Regions from separate parts of the Paenibacillus sp. FSL H7-0357 genome, predicted to be linked through region 1. Evidence: riboswitches for the same ligand, from Rfam matches in the RefSeq annotation. Region 1 holds a riboswitch; each other region holds the start of a gene.

Region 1 (4,627 bases):
GGGGGCGGCTACCGGATTTGAAACTGGCGAATGGTTCTCTACGCTGGAGAAGGCGCTGCGCATGGATGAGCTGGTAACCCGCCATAGTGTGATTATGGACAAATATGATCCGGAGAAACGTGTGGGTCTCATTGTCGATGAATGGGGAACCTGGTATGATGTTGAGCCTGGAACCAATCCCGGCTTCCTCTATCAGCAGAACACGATCCGTGATGCGCTGGTTGCCGGTGTAACCCTCGACATTTTCCATAAGCACAGCGGCCGCGTTCGGATGGCGAATATTGCCCAGACGATCAACGTGCTGCAGGCTGTAATTCTTACTGAAGGCGAGAAAATGCTGCTGACTCCTACGTACCACGTATTCAACATGTACAAGGTGCATCAGGATGCGGAACTGCTTGATCTTTCTCTGGAGAGTGGCACCTATAGCTTCGAAGGCCGCGAGATTCCGGAAGTCTCGGCCTCAGCTTCCATTACGGCGGAGGGTGTAATTCATGTCAGCCTGTGCAACCTGAATCATGCTGCTGCAGCATCGCTTCCGCTGGAGCTGCGCGGACTTGCCGGGAAAGAGGTTGAAATTACAGGAACGACGCTGGCCGGAACAGCAATTGATGCCCACAATACATTCAGCCAGCCGGAGGCAGTGACGCCACAGCCGTTTACCGGCTTTAAGCTGGAAGGCGGCAAGCTTAACGTTGAGCTGCCTCCGATGTCGGTGACCGTGCTGGAAATTACCCCGAAGGCTTAAGGGAGCATCCGTTATGAGCACTTTATCAACCTGCAAGGGCTGCCGGGAAGAGTATAAGGTGACGGATGCCCAGATTGCCCGGATTCTGGCTTCATCAATGTTCACCCCGGACAACACCGCTTCAGATGAAGTATACAGGGAGCGGGTTGCCCTTTGCTCAGCTTGTCCGAAGCTCCAGGATGGCGTAACATGCACAGCCTGCGGCTGTATCATTCCGGTAGTGGCCAAGCTGAAGGAGCGCGGCTGCCCGTTGCCGGGCGGCGGTTTGTGGAGTCCGGTCACGGAGTAGCGTTCCGCCAAGCCGTTGGAGAGCCTTTGTCACAGAGGAAGCATCATCGGCTGTGAATACCGGAAAGAACCCCGTGGAGTCCCAGGCATACTGAAATTTTAAACGCCCTCATCACTCGTGGATACAATACCGCGAGGGATGGGGGCGTTTATGTGAGAAGAGAAGAATATATGTGCGGACTTTACAGTGAAGGCGTCGCTTGGCTAGGAATCTGTCCCATTCCCATTGTCAGTACCTGCTGCTGCATCCCTTTTATCCGCGTCAGCACCATTGAATCCATCGGTATAGAACAGCTCTACGACCAGATCCTCGTTGTAATTGCCGAAGCCTTTGCCGAATAAGGTGAGCCCGCCGATATGTTCGGCATCCTCTTCCACCGAGAGCCTGAAGGTCCACTGCTTGTTGCGGATTGCAACCTGCTCCAGCGTAATGTCTGAGAGTTTTAAGCCGTCCATATAGGTTCCTTTTGGGGTAATGCGCAGCTGCTTGAGCAGGCCGTATTGATTGGTGTACGCCGGCCACCAGGCAGGGGTATATTTCCCCGGGCTGTCTCCGTAATCGCCTGGGCTAGTCCAATACCCGAGCTTCTGGCCATTTAGCGTGAACGCAATATCCGAAGGCCAATTATTATTGGTTGACGGTGCTTCGGAGGCAATCTCCATCGTAATGATGAGCTCCTCCGGCTGCTGGCTGGACAACAGGAAGTTGGGTATTTTGTATTCGACATAACCTTTGCCAAACCAGAGAATTCCGGCATTCATCCGCTCCATATCCCAGAAATAACGGGGATCGTCGAAGCTGCCGATGATATGCTCGGTAGTGGCCAGTCCGCAGGTTGGCTCTATCTCAAAGTCGGAATAATGTCCGACCGGTATTTCTTTCCGGTGACCCTTGCGCTCTGCTTTGGCCTGGAGTGGGAAGATAATCTCCACCCCTTCAGCGGCAAGAGAACAAATCTTCTGCAGTCCGCTTCGTCCGGGGGCCATATGGGTGCGGATCAGTCCGGCCGTTTCCAGCTTACGCACATGCATTGTCATAATGGCGCTGCTCAGCTTGACCGCTCCCGCCAATTCCTTTACGTTCATGGGCTGAACAGCAAGCAGCTGCAGCATTCGCAGACGTACAGCGCTTGAGAGCGCCTCGTACACCGGCAGGGAATCTTCGGTAAGATCAAGTTTCATTTTCTGGGTACGCCTCCGGATTCAAGTTATATAGTTAATAATTATATTACTTAAATGGCTTTCTTACAACCCGTAGGGTTCACCGGATGGTGTGCTGGAGAACTTTGCCGCTCCACTTTTATCACAGACACCACCCGGCGAAGTCCACTATAATTGACAGGATAAATTAGCGATAAGACAAGGTGCCCTTGTAACTACAAGGGGTAACAGGGAATCGGGTGCAAATCCCGAGCGGTCCCGCCACTGTAAGGAAGAGCTGAACTTCAGCATGTCACTCGGCAAACAGCCGGGGAAGACGAAGGAAGGCGTTATGATTCCGAGCCAGGAGACCTACCTTGTTTGCGCGCACCACGACTCTACGCGGATAGGAGCGGTGTACGAATTGGTTAAAGAGATGAAGGCATGCAGTTTTGGAGACGGTGGATTTTGAAGATTTGGTGCAGAGCAAGTGCCAGCTTCAGCTCTCCCACATTACAATTCTGCGAATTCTCCGCGCTGTTGCAGCGGGACCACCATCTCTTACATATCTGATGACGTACATAGCACTCCCACCCCCCGGGGCGGGAGTTTTTGATTTGATGCGGCACAAAATGACGAATCCATGGAGGGAAAAGGATGAACAAACGCAAGTTTTGGAGTTTTGCTGCACTTATTGCCGGATTTACCGTTTATTTTTTGCTGAATGAGCCGGGCACGGCTAACGCGATGCATATTATGGAGGGGTTTCTGCCGGTAGGCTGGGCCGTATTCTGGTGGGCGGCGTTTCTGCCGTTTTTTGCCCTTGGAGTCCTTAAGCTGAAGAAAATGACCAAGGACAACCCGGAGCTGAAGCTGCTGCTTGGGCTGGCGGGTGCATTTACCTTTGTATTGTCGGCACTCAAAATGCCTTCCGTAACCGGAAGCAGCTCCCATCCTACAGGAACGGGACTTGGTGCTGTAATGCTGGGGCCGCTGCCGATGAGCGTAATCGGGTCTGTTGTACTGCTGTTTCAGGCGCTGCTGCTGGCGCACGGGGGGATAACGACACTCGGTGCGAATGCATTTTCGATGGCGGTGGCCGGTCCTTTTGCCGGGTATGCGGTCTATAAGCTGCTGATGAAGGTGAATGGACGTGAAAAGCTGGCAGTCTTTATGGCGGCGGCAGTGGCTGATCTCATGACGTATGTGGTGACCTCGGTTCAGCTTGCAGTGGCTTTTCCGGCGGCAGACGGAGGTGTGCTGGCTTCTCTGATTAAGTTCGGCGGTATTTTTGCCGTGACGCAGATTCCGCTCGCCATCAGCGAGGGGCTGCTGACCGTGCTGCTCTGGAACTGGCTGAAATCCTACAGCCCGAATGAGCTGTCGCTGCTGAAACGGCAAACCAAGGGAGGAAGTCTGTGATGAGCAACAAGTGGAAAAATGGATTGATGCTGCTGGCGGTGATTTTGCTGGTGGTGCTGCCTCTGCTGCTGGTGAACGGGGAATTCGGCGGGGCTGACGATGCCGCAGAGGGTGTAATTACAGAGATTGATCCCGGTTATGAGCCCTGGTTCAAACCGCTGACCGAGCTGCCCGGCGAAACGGAAAGCATGCTGTTCGCGCTGCAGGCGGCGATCGGGGCCGGAGTGATTGGCTATTCCATCGGCCTGCTGAAAGGCAGACAGGACCGGCGCAAGCTTAATGATCAGAAGAATTGATGCGTTATCCTACAGCAATGCGCTGAGGCAGCTGCCCGCGATGTGGAAAAGCCTGTTCGCAGCAGTCATGTTCATCCTTTCCTATGCACTTCATCCGGTCTTGCAGCTTGTGATTGCGGGCTGGATGACCGTGTGGTGTGTCCTGTACGCCAAAATCCCGCTGCGCGCCTACGGCCTGCTGTTTGGTACGGCACTTTTGTTCTTTTGTCTGAGCCTGCCGGCCCTATTGCTTGAAATTGGCCTTCCAACTGCCGGTGAGGCGGTAATATCCTTGCAGCTCCCGGCTTTGACTCGTTCGCTATACATTACGGCGGAGGGGCTACACCGGGCAGGATTGCTGCTGGCGCGCGTGTTGGCCTGCCTGACCTGCTGCTTATTTATCATATTTACAACACCGTTCGGAGAATTGCTGCAGGTACTCCGCAGGCTGCGGATGCCGCAGATCGTACTGGAGCTCATGCTGATTATGTACCGTTTTCTGTTCCTGCTGAGCGATACAGCACATGGAATGATGCTGGCCCGGCGGCTGCGCGGCGGCAGAAGAGGACGGGTGGCCAAACTGCGGGAAGTTGCGGGAATGGCGGGCTCGCTGTTTGCCAATACGATGCACCGCTACTATGGGCTGTCGCAAGGGCTGATAACCCGGGGGTACATGGGTGAGATCATTTTGCCGCCTTATGTGTCACGCCCGGTGCCGCGCAGATTCGCGGTTCAGGCCTGCACCGGTATTTCC
Region 2 (4,627 bases), 3.4 Mb from region 1:
GCAAACGCCAGTCCGGTAGAAAACCGGTAGATACCACAGATTAATTAAATTCACAGGTTTCGCAGAACTATTTAAAGCCTCGCATAGGGTGAGGTCAACAAAAAGGAGGGGATCAATATGGAGCTGCTGACTATCATGAAAGCCATCATTCTGGGAATTGTAGAAGGATTAACTGAATTTGCTCCGGTATCCTCGACCGGCCATATGGTAATCGTGGATGATATGTGGCTGAAATCCCAGGAATTTCTCGGAAAATATGCGGCGAACACGTTCAAAGTAGTCATCCAGCTGGGTTCGATCCTGGCGGTAGTGATCATTTTCCGCAACCGGTTCATCGACCTGCTGGGTCTCAAGCGGTTTAGCCGCAAGGAGCTGACGGCGGTGCCGGAAGGACAACCTCCGGTGGAGACGGAAGGCCGGCTGAAGCTGGCGCAGGTCATTGTAGGACTTATCCCTGCAGGAATCCTCGGTTTTCTGTTCGAGGATTACATCGATGAGCATTTATTCTCGACGTCGACGGTGTTGATCGGTCTGGTCATTGGTGCAATATTCATGATTTTTGCCGACCGGTTCGCCCCCAAAAAAATCAAGACAGAGAGTGTTGACCAAATTACATATAGACAGGCGCTATCGGTAGGTTTGATCCAATGCTTGTCGCTCTGGCCCGGCTTTTCACGCTCCGGATCGACCATCTCAGGTGGTGTGCTGCTGGGTATGAGCCACCGTGCGGCTGCCGATTTTACCTTTATTATGGCGGTGCCGATTATGGCGGGTGCGAGTCTGATTTCACTGGTCAAGAACTGGCAGTATTTTACGATAGATGCCCTGCCGTTTTTTATTGCCGGGTTCATTAGTGCCTTCCTGTTCGCGCTGCTCTCTATGAAGTTTTTCCTGAAGCTGATCAACCGGATCAAGCTCATGCCGTTTGCGATTTACCGTCTCGTTCTTGCCGGGGTAGTCTACCTCGTCTGGTTCTAAAAGATAGGCTGAAACAGTCCGTTAACTGCTATCATTTATCGAAAAGGAACCGGGAGTACCTCCTTGCTAAGGACGGTGCAGCCGGTTCTTTTTGCTGTATACCAAACGTTCTGCCGAAGCTGCTTCTTGAAGAGAGGCTGTGAGGGAATGTGCGGCAGAATCGCCGCAAAATGAGCCTGCACGGCGCCAGCTATAGGGAATGTGTATAACGGGAATACCCATAAATCTGTTGCGGATAAGGTATCGGATTCAGTATGATGGCATCAGATTACGGGATGAATACAATTTGCAAATATCGGAGACAGGCGCCAGCCGGAGTATCAGAAAGGCCCGGAGGCTTAATAGGGAAATTCGGTGACAAGCCGATGCGGTCCCGCCACTGTAACGGAAGAGTTCATAGCAGCCCATGTCACTGGCCATCTCTACTTCGCCGGGAAGACTTGCTGATGGATGCCGACGCCGCTAGCCAGGAGACCTGCCTGTCTCAACAGCACTGCAGTACCTACGGAAGATAGGGAGGTGTTAAGACGTTACCCATTGGCAGCCCATGGGCGTCTTTCCCTGCGGACTGGTTAGGGGAAGACGCTCTTTATTATCGATACCGACTGAGATCATTAACTAAAGCTTAAGGCATTTACTATAGACAAGGGAGTGACTGTAATGACAAACAACATCAAGACGAGCAGCCTCGGTTATCCGAGAATCGGAAAGAACCGGGAGTGGAAAAAGACGCTGGAGGCTTACTGGAGCGGCAAAATCAATGAAGAAGCCTTCCGCGCGGAAATGGCCGGGATTCAGCTTCAGCACCTCAAGACACAGCAGCAGGCCGGGATCGCACTGATTCCTGTCAATGATTTCACCTTTTATGACCATGTGCTGGATACCGCTGCTATGTTTGGCATTGTTCCTCCGCGATATGCCTACGATGGCGGAGACATTCCGCTCGATCTGTACTTCGCCATGGCGCGCGGCAATTCGGCCGCCCCTGCCTGCGAGATGACCAAATGGTTCAATACGAATTACCATTATATCGTGCCGGAAATCGGCGGGCAGACTCCCCGCCTGATTGAGAACAAACCGCTCGCTGCCTACCGTTTCGCCAAAGAGCAGGCGGGTATTGAAGGCAAGCCGGTTATAGTCGGACTCTATACCTTCCTGAAGCTCTCCAAGGGGTTCGCTGCCGATCAAATTGCAGAGGTTGCTGCCCGTTTCCTGCCGGTGTATGTGCAGCTGCTGCAGGAGCTGCAGCAGGAAGGCGTGGCTTGGGTACAGATCGACGAACCGGCTATCGTAACCGGCTTAACCGCGGAAGAAGTTGAACTGCTGGGAACTATCTACAGAGAGATCGCTGCAGCAGTGCCCGGACTTCATGTCTTGCTGCAGACTTACTTTGAAGCCGCAGAGCCGCTGGAAGCGCTGCTGGAGTTGCCTGTGCAGGGTATCGGACTGGACTTTGTCCATGACGGCGGGGCTAATCTGGCCTCGATCCGGCGTCTGGGCTGGCCAGAGGACAAATGGCTGGGAGCGGGCATTATCGACGGGCGCAATATTTGGCGCTCCGATCTGGATGCCAAGCTTGAGCTGGTCCGTGCGCTGAAGTCCCATGTGCCGGACGAACGGCTGATCCTCCAGCCATCCTCCAGTCTGCTGCATGTGCCGGTAACTGTTCAAGGCGAGGACAAGTTAAAGCCTGCGGTACGGCAGGCGTTGGCCTTCGCCGATGAGAAGCTGGCGGAGCTGAGTCTGATTGCAGCAGCGGCGGGCGAGGATGGGCAGGTCTATGCCGCAGCGCTCGCTGAGAGCCGCGAGGCGCTGAAAGTGTTCCGCGCCCTGCCGGAACGCGGGCGCCAGGATGTGGCTGAGCAGGTGAGCAGCCTGGATAAGCTGCCGGACAGCCGCAGCTTGCCTTTCGCGGAACGCGTGAAGGTGCAGCAGCAGAAGTGGCAGCTGCCGCTGCTGCCGACAACGACGATCGGCAGCTTCCCGCAGACGCCTGAAGTGCGCCAGGCCCGGCTCAAATGGCGCAAGGGTGTCTGGAATCAGGAGCGCTATGACGGATTTATCCGCCAGCAAATTGCAGATGCGATTACTTTTCAAGAGGAGCTCGGGCTGGATGTGCTCGTGCACGGTGAATTTGAGCGGACGGATATGGTTGAATTCTTCGGCGAGAAGCTGGCAGGGTACCTCTTTACTAAAGGGGGCTGGGTCCAATCCTACGGTTCACGTTGTGTGAAGCCGCCGGTCATTTATGCCGATGTTGCGTTTACCGGCCCTATGACCGTGAAGGAAAGTCTGTACGCCCAGTCGCTCACCAGTCTTCCGGTAAAAGGGATGCTGACCGGTCCGGTGACCATTCTGAACTGGTCGTTTGTCCGTGATGATCTCAGCCGTGAAGAGGTGGCTAACCAGATCGCCCTTGCCCTGCGGTATGAGGTTCAGGCGCTTGAGGAAGCGGGAATCGAGATGATTCAGGTGGATGAACCGGCGATCCGTGAAGGCCTGCCGTTAAAGGCTGAAGATCATGAGCATTATTTGAACTGGGCGGTAAGATCTTTCCGTATCGCTACCAACTCTGTGAAGGCGACCACGCAGATCCATACGCATATGTGCTACAGTGAGTTCAATGACATGATCGGATCGATCTCGGCGATGGATGCCGATGTAATCTCCATCGAGACCTCGCGCAGCCATGGGGAGCTGATCGTCAGCTTTGAAGAACAGGAGTATGACAAGGGAATCGGTCTTGGTGTGTATGATATTCATAGTCCGCGTGTACCGAAGGTAGAGGAAATGACACAGGCTATTGAGCGGGCGCTGCGTGTGCTTGATGCCGGACAGTTCTGGATTAATCCGGACTGCGGCCTGAAGACACGGGGCTGGGAAGAAACCGGAGCGGCGCTGCGCAACATGGTGCAGGCTGCCGTGATTGTCAGAGAGAAGAGCGGAGCGGTCAGCCGCTGATACGTCCATTATACCGGGTGCACATTTTCCCAGTGATCCGTAGGGGGGCTGAATATCCCGAGGAAGTCCAGCTAGGGTCGGCATATATACTGTAAAAACCAATCCGGGGTATTCCACCCCGGATTGGTTTTTTGCGGCGATCTTTTTTAGCATAAACACTTGATAATAATTCTCATTCTTGATAGAATGGGAAACAGAAAAGAAGGAACCGTGGAGGGTCCCTTCTAAGTCTACCCTTATTTACTTTCGAAAGTTTTGCAGTCTGTTTCTTCAGACTGTGTAGGCTCTTTGGAGCTGTGATAAGCAACAAAAATGGACTCAGCGTTGCATTTGTTCTCTTCTGCCCAATAGGTGCAAGAGTTCACTGCGCACAATACGTCTTTTGCCATGAGGGTTCACCTCCCCTTATAGTGGATTGGCAACATGATTAGAACGTTGTGATTTGTCCTGTTCAGCAAGGTGGAGCTTGTCCGAACAGAACCCTGCCCTTATTCCTTGTGAATAGAGGGTTTTTGGTGTTTCGTGTCTTTTCAGACACGATTATTGTAGCAAATAAAGCCTCATTTCGCAAACAGGATCATTCAGCATTCGAATGATCCTGTTTGCGATGTAAACGGTGTTATTTTTGGGAATAAACATCAAAAAAGGTCCGGAATTCTCTAATCTCCTGCAACCTTCCAGCTTTTGG
Region 3 (4,627 bases), 1.7 Mb from region 1:
TAAAAATCGAACGTGTACAAAAGGGCGGGTTCTTGTTCAACGTAACTGTCAAGGTCAAAACTTTTGTGGGTCCGCATACCAACACAAGGATCAAAGATAAAAATCAACCAGGTACCCACTGATCCAGAGCCTCTTGCTCTGGGCTGGTGGGATGAGGACCCGGTTAAGGTCGATTCTTTTATAGAGGAAGTGGGCGTTAAAGATCTTGAACTGTATCCCGTAAAGCAACTTATAGAAGAGAAAAAGAAAAAACTTGAGACTAAATAATCAGATGAACATAATTCCTTTAATCAGAAACTGCAACAAAAAAGCGCAGCCTCCGAAATCCGGAAAACCGCGCCATGATTGAGTTGTTAAGGATGCTGGTGAAGGGAATTGAACCCCCGGCCTACGCATTACGAGTGCGTTGCTCTACCCCTGAGCTACACCAGCTTAAAGCATTTTTTCTGTCAAACAAAAAATATTATACAACTTCCAGCCAAAAACGCAACATTTTTTTACAACATCTGGGCTTCAATTCTCCTCCAGCTTGCGTTCAACGGACTGCAGCTTGCTGCGGCTTGTAGACGGCTTGTCGCGGCGGTCATCAATCTTCAGCGACGTGGATACCCGCTGCGCCCCGGCAGCGAAAGGTGACTCATGCAGCGCTTCTACGGCAGCGAGAATCCGCGGGATCGGCCCTTCGATAATCGTCCCCATGGATGTAAGCTCATAAGTGATCCCTTCCACTCCCCTGAGCACACGCTGCATATCGGCCACATAGCTGCTAAGGCTAGTGCTGCCTGTGCCGATCGGAATTACGGTTACTTCGCCAATAGCCATCCTGAATCCCTCCTTAATATGCTGTAAAGCAAAACCCTTTATGGAAACTTCCTCGTGGTAACTCATTCCGGACTATAAACCTGAAACTCCTGATATATGTCTCCGGCCTGTTCTTATTGTAGCAACTCCGCCGCACACCCACAAATCGCCGTGAAGATTGTTGCTCCATTTAACACCCTCCGTAACCTTCGCCTCCCCATATTTCTCCGTTAGGCACTCCAGTGTCACGCTCACTATATTTATGGATTCTTTGTGGCATCTTTTAAGACAATTTATGACTTTATCCAGACACTTTTTGCACCCAACTTGTGGATTACCTGTGGACTAACTGTGGATCATTTGTGAGTAAAACCGCAGAACCCGCTCCCCGCGCGGAGTTTCAAAAAATGGTTTACAAACACAACATATTGGGTTATTTTTATCTAACGACAACAAAATATAGTGGAAACAGGTGTTTCGCTCTTTCATAGGGAGCTGAAGCTTAATAGGGAAACGCGGTGCAAATCCGCTGTGGTCCCGCCACTGTAACCGGATGCCTGCAGGCTCTCTGAAGCCCGCGAAGCAGCGTCTACCGGCAATAGCCACTGAGGGGCGGTAAAGCTCTCGGGAAGGCGCCGGAAGATTCACCGGAAGCCAGGAGACCTGCCTGTTTCGCCGACACCATCATTCATGCCTGCGAGGACCAGGTGAGGTGTCCGCAATGCGGCCTGCACAAGCAGACATAGCCTTCCCGTGTTTTAAGGAGCCAAGGCTGCCGATACCTGAAGGCGATAAACCGTTATCGCCCTCAGGTATCGGCTTCTGCGGAATATATAAGAACAGGACAGAGATTACCCCTGTCCCCTGCTTGTATGTTCATCAAGACAACCGGCAAATATCCTTGTAAGGATATTTCGTACGCATTCGGGCATTTTCCGCCTCCTCGGCGGGAGATGCTTTTTTACTGCTATCAGGAAGTATATACTTCGTTCTTACTATACCGAGGGGAGAGAGCTAGACAATGACGCTGCTGGAGAAACGGTACAACGGTGGACAAGCTGCACAGGAAGTTCTTTTGGAGGAAGTTATTCATTTGGGACGGGATATTATCGACAGCCGGGATTTGGATCTGCTGCGCGAGAATGCCAATTTGAACGGAGAAAGCTTCTCCGGCAAAATGAGCAAATTCGGCAGTGAATATTCCAAGTGGTATGCCCGCAACTTCACGATGCCGCCACAGCTCGTGCAGGCTATTCAGGATAATGTCGTGTATGTCCACGATCTGGATCAATACGCCATCGGAACGACCAACTGCATCTTCATCCCGTTTGAGCGCCTTCTCCGCGAAGGCTTCAATACCGGCAACGGCAGTGTCCGTCCTCCGAACTCGATTATGACCGCAATGTCGCTGGTGGCGATTATTTTCCAATCCCAGCAAAATGCCCAGTACGGCGGCGTATCCGCCAATAAACTGGATTACGATCTTGCCCCGTATGTGACCAAATCCTTCGCCAAGCTGTTCCGAAAGGGACTGGAATACTTTGAAGAAGGCCAAGCCGGTGATCACCTCGGCGAAATCACGATGAGCCGCAGCGATCTGGCGGAGCAGTACCCGCGCGCCTTCCGCTTTGCGCAGAAAGAGACCGAAAGCGAAACACTACAGGCAGCAGAGAGTATGATACATAATCTCAATACGATGTCCAGCCGTTCCGGCGGACAGATTCCTTTTACCAGCATCAACTATGGCACCTGCATCTCCCCCGAAGGCCAGCTTGTGATCAGCTCCCTGCTGACCGCTACCATGAACGGCCTCGGCAGCGGAGAAACACCGGTGTTTCCGATCCAAATCTTCAAATGCAAGCAAGGCGTCAACCAGCAGCAGGGCGATCCGAACTATGAGCTGTTCCTTAAAGCAGCCGAATGTTCCGCACGCAGACTGTATCCTAACTTTGCCAATCTGGATGCTCCGCTCAACATGCAGTACTATGATCCGGCTGACCCGGACACTGAATTTGCTACGATGGGCTGCCGCACCCGGGTACTGGGCGACCGTTTCGGACGCAATCACTGCTCCGGCAAAGGCAATCTGTCCTTCAACACCCTGAATCTGGTCCGTCTGGGCCTCGCTCACGGCACTGTGACAGGCCGCCGTCTTGCTCCCGACGAGGAAGGCTTCTACGACGACCTGAATCATTATATGGATATTGCACTGGAAGGCCTGCTGCACCGTTTCCGGATTCAGGCGGCCCAGAAAGCCAAAGCTTCCGATTTCATGATGCGCGAAGGCGTCTGGGAAGGCGGCGAACAGCTTGCTTCTGAGGACAGCGTAGGCGAGCTGCTGAAGCACGGCAGTCTGTCGCTCGGCTTCATCGGTATGGCGGAGTGCATGAAAGCCATGTACGGCAAACATCATGGTGAGGACATGGAAGTCCATGCCAAAGCGCTCGCCGTTGTCCGCCATATGCGCGAGTACTGCGACCGCAAGAGCGAAGAACTTGATCTTAACATCACGCTGTTTGCAACACCTGCCGAAGGCTTGTCCGGCAAATTCACCAAGGTGGACCACAAGGTGCTTGGCTCTATTCCCGGCGTAACCGACCGCGAATATTATACGAACTCCTTCCACATTCCAGTGTATTACGAGCTCAGTGCGGCCAAGAAGATTAGCCTTGAGGCCCCTTTCCATGAATACTGCAACGCCGGAGCCATTTCCTATGTGGAACTGAACGGCAATGCCCGCAGCAACCCGGCAGCTTTTGTCAAAATCATCCGCTACGCGCTGGAGCAGGAAATCAGCTATTTCAGCATTAACCACCCGATTGACCGCTGCTCCGGCTGCGGCTATGAAGGGGTTATCGGCACGAACTGCCCTTCCTGCGGCGCACATGAGCATGATACCCATATCCGCCGCCTGCGCCGGGTAACCGGATATTTGACCGGCGACTACCAGACCCGCTTCAACGCCGCCAAGCAGGCCGAAGTAAGAGACCGCATCAAGCATCTATGAATATTTGCGGCTACTACCCGGAATCAATTAATGAGGGAGAGGGCATGCGGGCCGTCCTCTTCCTCAGCGGCTGCCGCCACCGCTGCCCGGGCTGCTTCAATCCGAAAACGTGGAATTTCAATTTCGGTGAAGTGTTCACCCTGGAGCGGCAGCGTGAGATTATTGCTGAAATTGCCGCTAATCCGCTGCTGGACGGCCTGACGCTGGCCGGCGGGGACCCTTTTTTCTCGGCAGAAGAGGCTGCGGGCTTCATTCATGAGCTTCGCGCTGTGCTGCCGGATTTCTCAATTTGGATTTATACCGGTTATACGTATGAAGAGCTGACGGCTTCTCCGGGCTCGCCGGAATGGAATCTGCTGGCCTTGTGCCATGTAGTGATTGACGGACGATTTGTAGAAGAGCTTAAAGATACTACCCTTCCCTACCGGGGAAGCAGCAACCAGCGGATTATCGACATTCCGGCCAGCCTTGCCGGCAAGGAAATCATCCATTGGCAGCCTGCTGTACTTTAGCTTTTTGGAAATATAAATTTCATGGTATACTTTAAGCTTCTGTTTTCCGCAGACTCGGATTCTAGCAGGCGATACGACCTATCGCCTGTTTCGAAGGCAGCTTTGAAATGCCGGCTGAGCCGCCATTTCCTGGCCGCTTTCTGCGCTATAATATATCAATTTTTAATATTGAAAATTAAACCCAAATACGAAAGGATGAATCCCCTATGCCAGAACTCGTAGTGAAACCCGACAACCGCCAATTGGCTTTTGATCAAATCCGCCTCTCCGTTTACGCCGACCGTATCCTGAACGGCCTTGAGCAATT
Region 4 (4,627 bases), 1.1 Mb from region 1:
AGCGGAGAAGGCACGGGCAGCAGGCTGGTGTTCACCTTTGCTGACGCTGAAGAATGCACCGCCTTTACTCCGGCGGAGATCAGTGTAGCAGCCTCCGGTGGGGATCCGGAGGTTTACAAGGTCACGGCGACGTCGAGCCGATGCCTCGCTCCGTCGCCGGATGCGGGAGCCGCCGGCTTGAACGGCGGCAGTGGAACGGCAACGCCGGATGCGTCAGCCGGAGCAGAAGCCGGCGCGACAGGGAACGCGGATGCCGGAACGGAAGTCGACGCGACGGGGACCGCGAACGCCGGAACAGAAGTCGGCGCGACAGGGAACGCGAACGCTGGAGCAGAAGCCGGCGCGACGGGTAACGCGAACGCCGGAACAGAAGTCGACGCGACGGGTAACGCGAACGCCGGAACAGAAGTCGGCGCGACAGGGAACGCGGACACCGGAACGGAAGCCGGTGCGTCCCCGGCTGTGTCATCCGCGCCTTCGCCGGGCGTGACCGGGGGGGCTTCGTACCAAGTCACTGTGGATCTGGAACCGGGGGCTAAGCTGGCCGAGGGCAACATGATCATCGCGGGCGATTACAAGCTGACTCTGCAGTCGGATCCAGCACTTACGGCAGCCCCTACACCGAGTGCCCAGCCTACTGCAACTGCGACTGCAACGCCTTCGGATGATGGCGGAACAGCAACCGATGCTGCTGAGTAAAGCGATATAAATAGACAAAAATCCTGAACCGCATGTTTTGCCCGGAAAGAGCAGGGTAGATGCGCATTCAGGATTTTTTTCTTTACACTGAGCCCCGGTGTTGGTTATTGCGGATCATACCCAGTAAAGGGGAAATTTCCCTCTAATGTGGACTATAGATTGAGAATAAGTTGTATAAGACGAAATATTACCGCTAAATTATCCGGTTGAGCCAGATGAGGCGTTTTGCGAAATAATAGCGGGTGTAAATCCGCCTAATCCTTATTAATGTGGGAGTAGCTAAAACTTAGCGGGCATTTTTTCCGCTACTAATGATGAACTGCGTGCAGACAGGTTGGGAGCAACGAAGAGTGTGTTTGATGCTTACGAAAAGGGATCAGCCGACAACGGGCGGCATTGGACAGCTTTTCTATAGACATACAAGGAAATAGTGGATATGATTATGAATATTAAAATTTGATAGTCTAGTGAAAAGGGTGCAGATTCTATCCATAGAATTTGCTTAAAAGGGAAGGCCGGTGCAAGTCCGGCGCGGTCCCGCCACTGTAAATGCGGAGCGACTCTTAAGGGTGCCACTGTCCTGTGAAGCAAGGACGGGAAGGCGGAGGGAAGCGGTGAAGCATAAGCCAGGAGACCTGCCTTTTTCTTGAACGTTTCTATTCTTCGTGGGGTAAGAATGCGGAACATTACAAATGGATGTGGTGGCGGAGCTTGAGCACCGCCGTGCTTCATTTGTATTCTTCCGAGGCCGCCCTTAACAGGGGCGGTTTTTTTGAGGGATGAGGATGAGGAATAAGCCGGTTGCTGTACGTGTTCCTTCTCTCTCGCAGAAACGGCCCCGTCCTTTTGAAAGGGACAGCACAGCCGTTTCTTCTTGTTGTCCGCTGCTTCAACTATTTTATTCACGGAAAGAGGTTAACGATGAAGACTCTTCTCTCTGCCAAGTCCTTTATGCTTGGCCTGGCTTTATTGCTGGTTATTTCGATTCTGGGCACAGCGCTTGTTCCTTCAGGACAAGTGTTTGCCGGGGCGGTCTCCGCTACCGCGTCCGGGGGAACGGAAAGTGTTACGGCTGCTGTATATGCAGCAGACGAATCTGGCGCAGAGCCGGCTGCGGCTGCATTAACAGCGAAGCAGCAGATTACCGTTGCCGGAGCGACCTATGCGGCTGCCGAGTATATGCTCAGCAGCGGTGTGACGTCAGAATGGCAGGCGGTTGGCCTCGCACAGGCGGGCTACAAAGTACCGGAAAGTTATGTCCGGCTGCTGGAGCAAAAAGTTCGGACGGCCAGCGGCAGCTTTGCCGCAGTCACTGATTATGCACGGATTGTGCTCGCGGTACAAGCCGTGGGGGCTGATCCGGCGAACTTTGCCGGAAACGGCTCTGAACCGGGTTTTAATCTGGTTGAGCGTATCTATAACAGTGACAAAATGAGCGGCCAGACGCTGAACAATCCGGTCTATGCGCTGCTGGCACTGGATTCCGGCAATTATACCATTGGGGCGGATGCCAAATGGAGCAAAGCGGCGCTGCTGAGCGAGATCCTGTCCAAGCAAAATGCGGACGGCGGGTTCGCCTTGACTTCCGGGGCGAGCGAGCCGGATATGACGGCGATGGCTTTGACGGCTCTTGCTGCGCATAAGAGTGATCCTCTGGTTGCAACTGCCGGGCAAAAAGCAGTAGCCTGGCTGTCCGCTGCGCAGGACAGCAACGGCGGCTTTGGAGGCAGCAGCGAAAGCGCGGCACAGGTCATTATCGGCCTTGCCTCCTTCGGGGTAGACCCGGAAGGAGCAGAATTTACCAAGGGTGAAGCAGACCTGATAAGCAGACTGCTCAGCTTCAGCGTAGAGGGCGGCGGGTTTGCCCATAATCAGGGCGGAAATGTAAATGCATTTGCTACAGAGCAGGGGCTGCAGGCGCTGGTGGCCTACACCCTGTACAGCGGGGGCGGAAACGGCAAGCTGTATGACTTCACTAAGCCTGCGGTTCCGAATCCGTTAGTGTATGTGCCCCTTGTAATTGAAGGGCCGCAGAACACGCTGGGAGAAGGGATGGCATACGCAGGCAATGTCCTCGAGGTGCTGGAGAAAGTGGCAGCCCAGAAGGGCCTTCCGATTAAGAATGAATCGGGCAGCTATGTAACGGGAATCGGCGGTATCCAAGCCGGAATCTACGGCGGCTGGGATGGCTGGAAATACGCTGTATCCCGGGATGGGGCATGGATTGATCCCGATGTAGGAATGAAGGACTTTAAACTTAAGGAAGCTGACAGGGTCCTCGTTTATTATGCGGGCAATGATACGCAGCTGGTGAATTCGCTGACGCTGTCCGCGTCGCAGCCAGGTGAGGAGGAGCCTTTCTCAGTTACGGTTACCCAGATAAAATGGGTATGGGACAACGCCACAAATATTTCGAGTCCTGTAACCTCAAGTGCATCTGGTGTGGAGGTGGCGGTCGGAGACCGGAAGGCAACAACCGGTGAAGACGGCAAAGCGGTCTTTGCCGAAGGTGTTCCGGCAGGAGACTATACGCTAACCGTAACCGGCTATGTTACGGACAATGCACCAACTATCGCTAAATATTCGCAAGCTGTAAAGGTAATCTCCAAGAATGTACCAGTCCACCTGTCGGTTGAAGGACCTGAGGGGCCGGTCGCTGAGGGAGCGCTGCAAGCATCCAACGCGCTGGCGGCATTGAAGAAGCTTACGGCATCCGGAAATATTCCGCTGGAGATTACGGAGTCCTCCTATGGCAGCTATGTGTCGGGCATTAATGGGATTAAGAACGGAACCCATGACGGCTATTGGAACTTCCTGGTGTCGCGCGGCGGGAAATGGATCTACCCAAGCGAAGGCATGGGTGATTTCAAACTGCAGGCGCAGGACAAGGTGCTTGTCTATTTTGCCGGTGCCAACACGAAGGTAGTAAATTCCGTTGCAGTATCTCCACCGCAGCCAAAACCGGGAGAAACGTTTAAAGTGACCGTTACCGGGGTGGAGTGGGTATGGAATAACACGACATTTGCTTCCGAACCGGTTGTTTCACCGGCAGCCGGAGTGAAGGTAACCATTGGCGGTAAAACAGTCACTACGGACAGCCAAGGCGTTGCAGTTTTTGAAGGAGGCTTGTCCGGCAAAATATACACGCTGGCCGTAACCGGTTATGTTGCGGAAGCCACACCAAATATTGCTCGCTATACGGATTCGCTGAAGGTAGCTCCGGGCAATGTAACCTCCTATCTGTCCATTGAAGGGCCACAGGGTCCGGTAGCCGAGGGCACGCTGGAAGCATACAACGCGTTTGATGCGCTGCAGCAGCTGGCAGATGCGAACAACATTCCGCTAAAGGTTACGGAATCTTCCTTCGGCATCTTTGTAGGGGGCATTAATGGAATCGAGAACGGAGCCTATAACAATCAGGGTTACTGGGCCTTTGCCGTATTGCGCGGCGGGGCGTGGATTTATCCGGATGTGGGCTTAAATGATTATATTCTGCAGACTTCCGACAAAGTGCTTGTCTACTATGCCGGAGAAAATACGCAGGTAGTAGATTCGGTACAGATTTCGCCTGCGCAGCCGAAGCAGGGTGAGGCATTCACCGCTAAGGTTACGCAGAAGAAATGGGTCTGGAATAATGACACGTATACTTCTGATCCGGTGACTTCACCGGCTGCGGGAGTGCAGGTCACTGTTGGCGATAAAACCATCACTGCTAATGAGCAAGGGCTCGCAACCTTTGAGGGAGGCCTGCCTGCCAAAACATACACGCTGGCCGTGAGCGGTTATGTCGAAGGCGGGACGCCTAAGATTGCCCGCTACACGCAGCCGCTGACCGTTACAGCTTCCGTAGAAGTGCCTGAGACTGCATCGGCCACGCTCACAGTCATTGGAGACACTACTAAGGGAACCATTCTGGCTGGTACCAAGA

Evidence for each region. A riboswitch is a leader RNA that binds a small molecule or an ion and turns the genes downstream of it on or off. The one in region 1 is predicted to bind cobalamin.
Region 2: another riboswitch for cobalamin. It lies ahead of metE (5-methyltetrahydropteroyltriglutamate--homocysteine S-methyltransferase); the one in region 1 lies ahead of H70357_RS09430 (energy-coupling factor ABC transporter permease).
Region 3: another riboswitch for cobalamin. It lies ahead of H70357_RS02245 (anaerobic ribonucleoside triphosphate reductase); the one in region 1 lies ahead of H70357_RS09430 (energy-coupling factor ABC transporter permease).
Region 4: another riboswitch for cobalamin. It lies ahead of H70357_RS34175 (S-layer homology domain-containing protein); the one in region 1 lies ahead of H70357_RS09430 (energy-coupling factor ABC transporter permease).

What each region holds. Positions count from the first base shown of each region.
Region 1 covers NZ_CP009241.1:2,162,002-2,166,628, forward strand. The annotation lists gene H70357_RS09415 (alpha-N-arabinofuranosidase) at 1-748, shown strand, start outside; gene H70357_RS09420 (DUF6171 family protein) at 762-1,037, shown strand; gene H70357_RS09425 (ArsR/SmtB family transcription factor) at 1,241-2,218, opposite strand; cobalamin riboswitch at 2,382-2,570, shown strand; gene H70357_RS09430 (energy-coupling factor ABC transporter permease) at 2,834-3,598, shown strand; gene H70357_RS09435 (energy-coupling factor ABC transporter substrate-binding protein) at 3,598-3,894, shown strand; gene cbiQ (cobalt ECF transporter T component CbiQ) at 3,878-4,627, shown strand, end outside.
Region 2 covers NZ_CP009241.1:5,515,889-5,520,515, reverse strand. The annotation lists gene H70357_RS24410 (DedA family protein) at 1-44, shown strand, start outside; gene H70357_RS24405 (undecaprenyl-diphosphate phosphatase) at 118-978, shown strand; cobalamin riboswitch at 1,265-1,475, shown strand; gene metE (5-methyltetrahydropteroyltriglutamate--homocysteine S-methyltransferase) at 1,639-3,939, shown strand; gene H70357_RS35450 (DUF1540 domain-containing protein) at 4,176-4,328, opposite strand.
Region 3 covers NZ_CP009241.1:506,788-511,414, reverse strand. The annotation lists gene H70357_RS37005 (DUF3888 domain-containing protein) at 1-122, shown strand, start outside; tRNA gene H70357_RS02255 (tRNA-Thr) at 361-432, opposite strand; gene H70357_RS02250 (MTH1187 family thiamine-binding protein) at 514-822, opposite strand; cobalamin riboswitch at 1,255-1,486, shown strand; gene H70357_RS02245 (anaerobic ribonucleoside triphosphate reductase) at 1,823-3,808, shown strand; gene nrdG (anaerobic ribonucleoside-triphosphate reductase activating protein) at 3,805-4,320, shown strand; gene H70357_RS02235 (ribonucleoside-diphosphate reductase subunit alpha) at 4,527-4,627, shown strand, end outside.
Region 4 covers NZ_CP009241.1:1,085,026-1,089,652, forward strand. The annotation lists gene H70357_RS04820 (GAP1-N2 domain-containing protein) at 1-699, shown strand, start outside; cobalamin riboswitch at 1,157-1,356, shown strand; gene H70357_RS34175 (S-layer homology domain-containing protein) at 1,621-4,627, shown strand, end outside.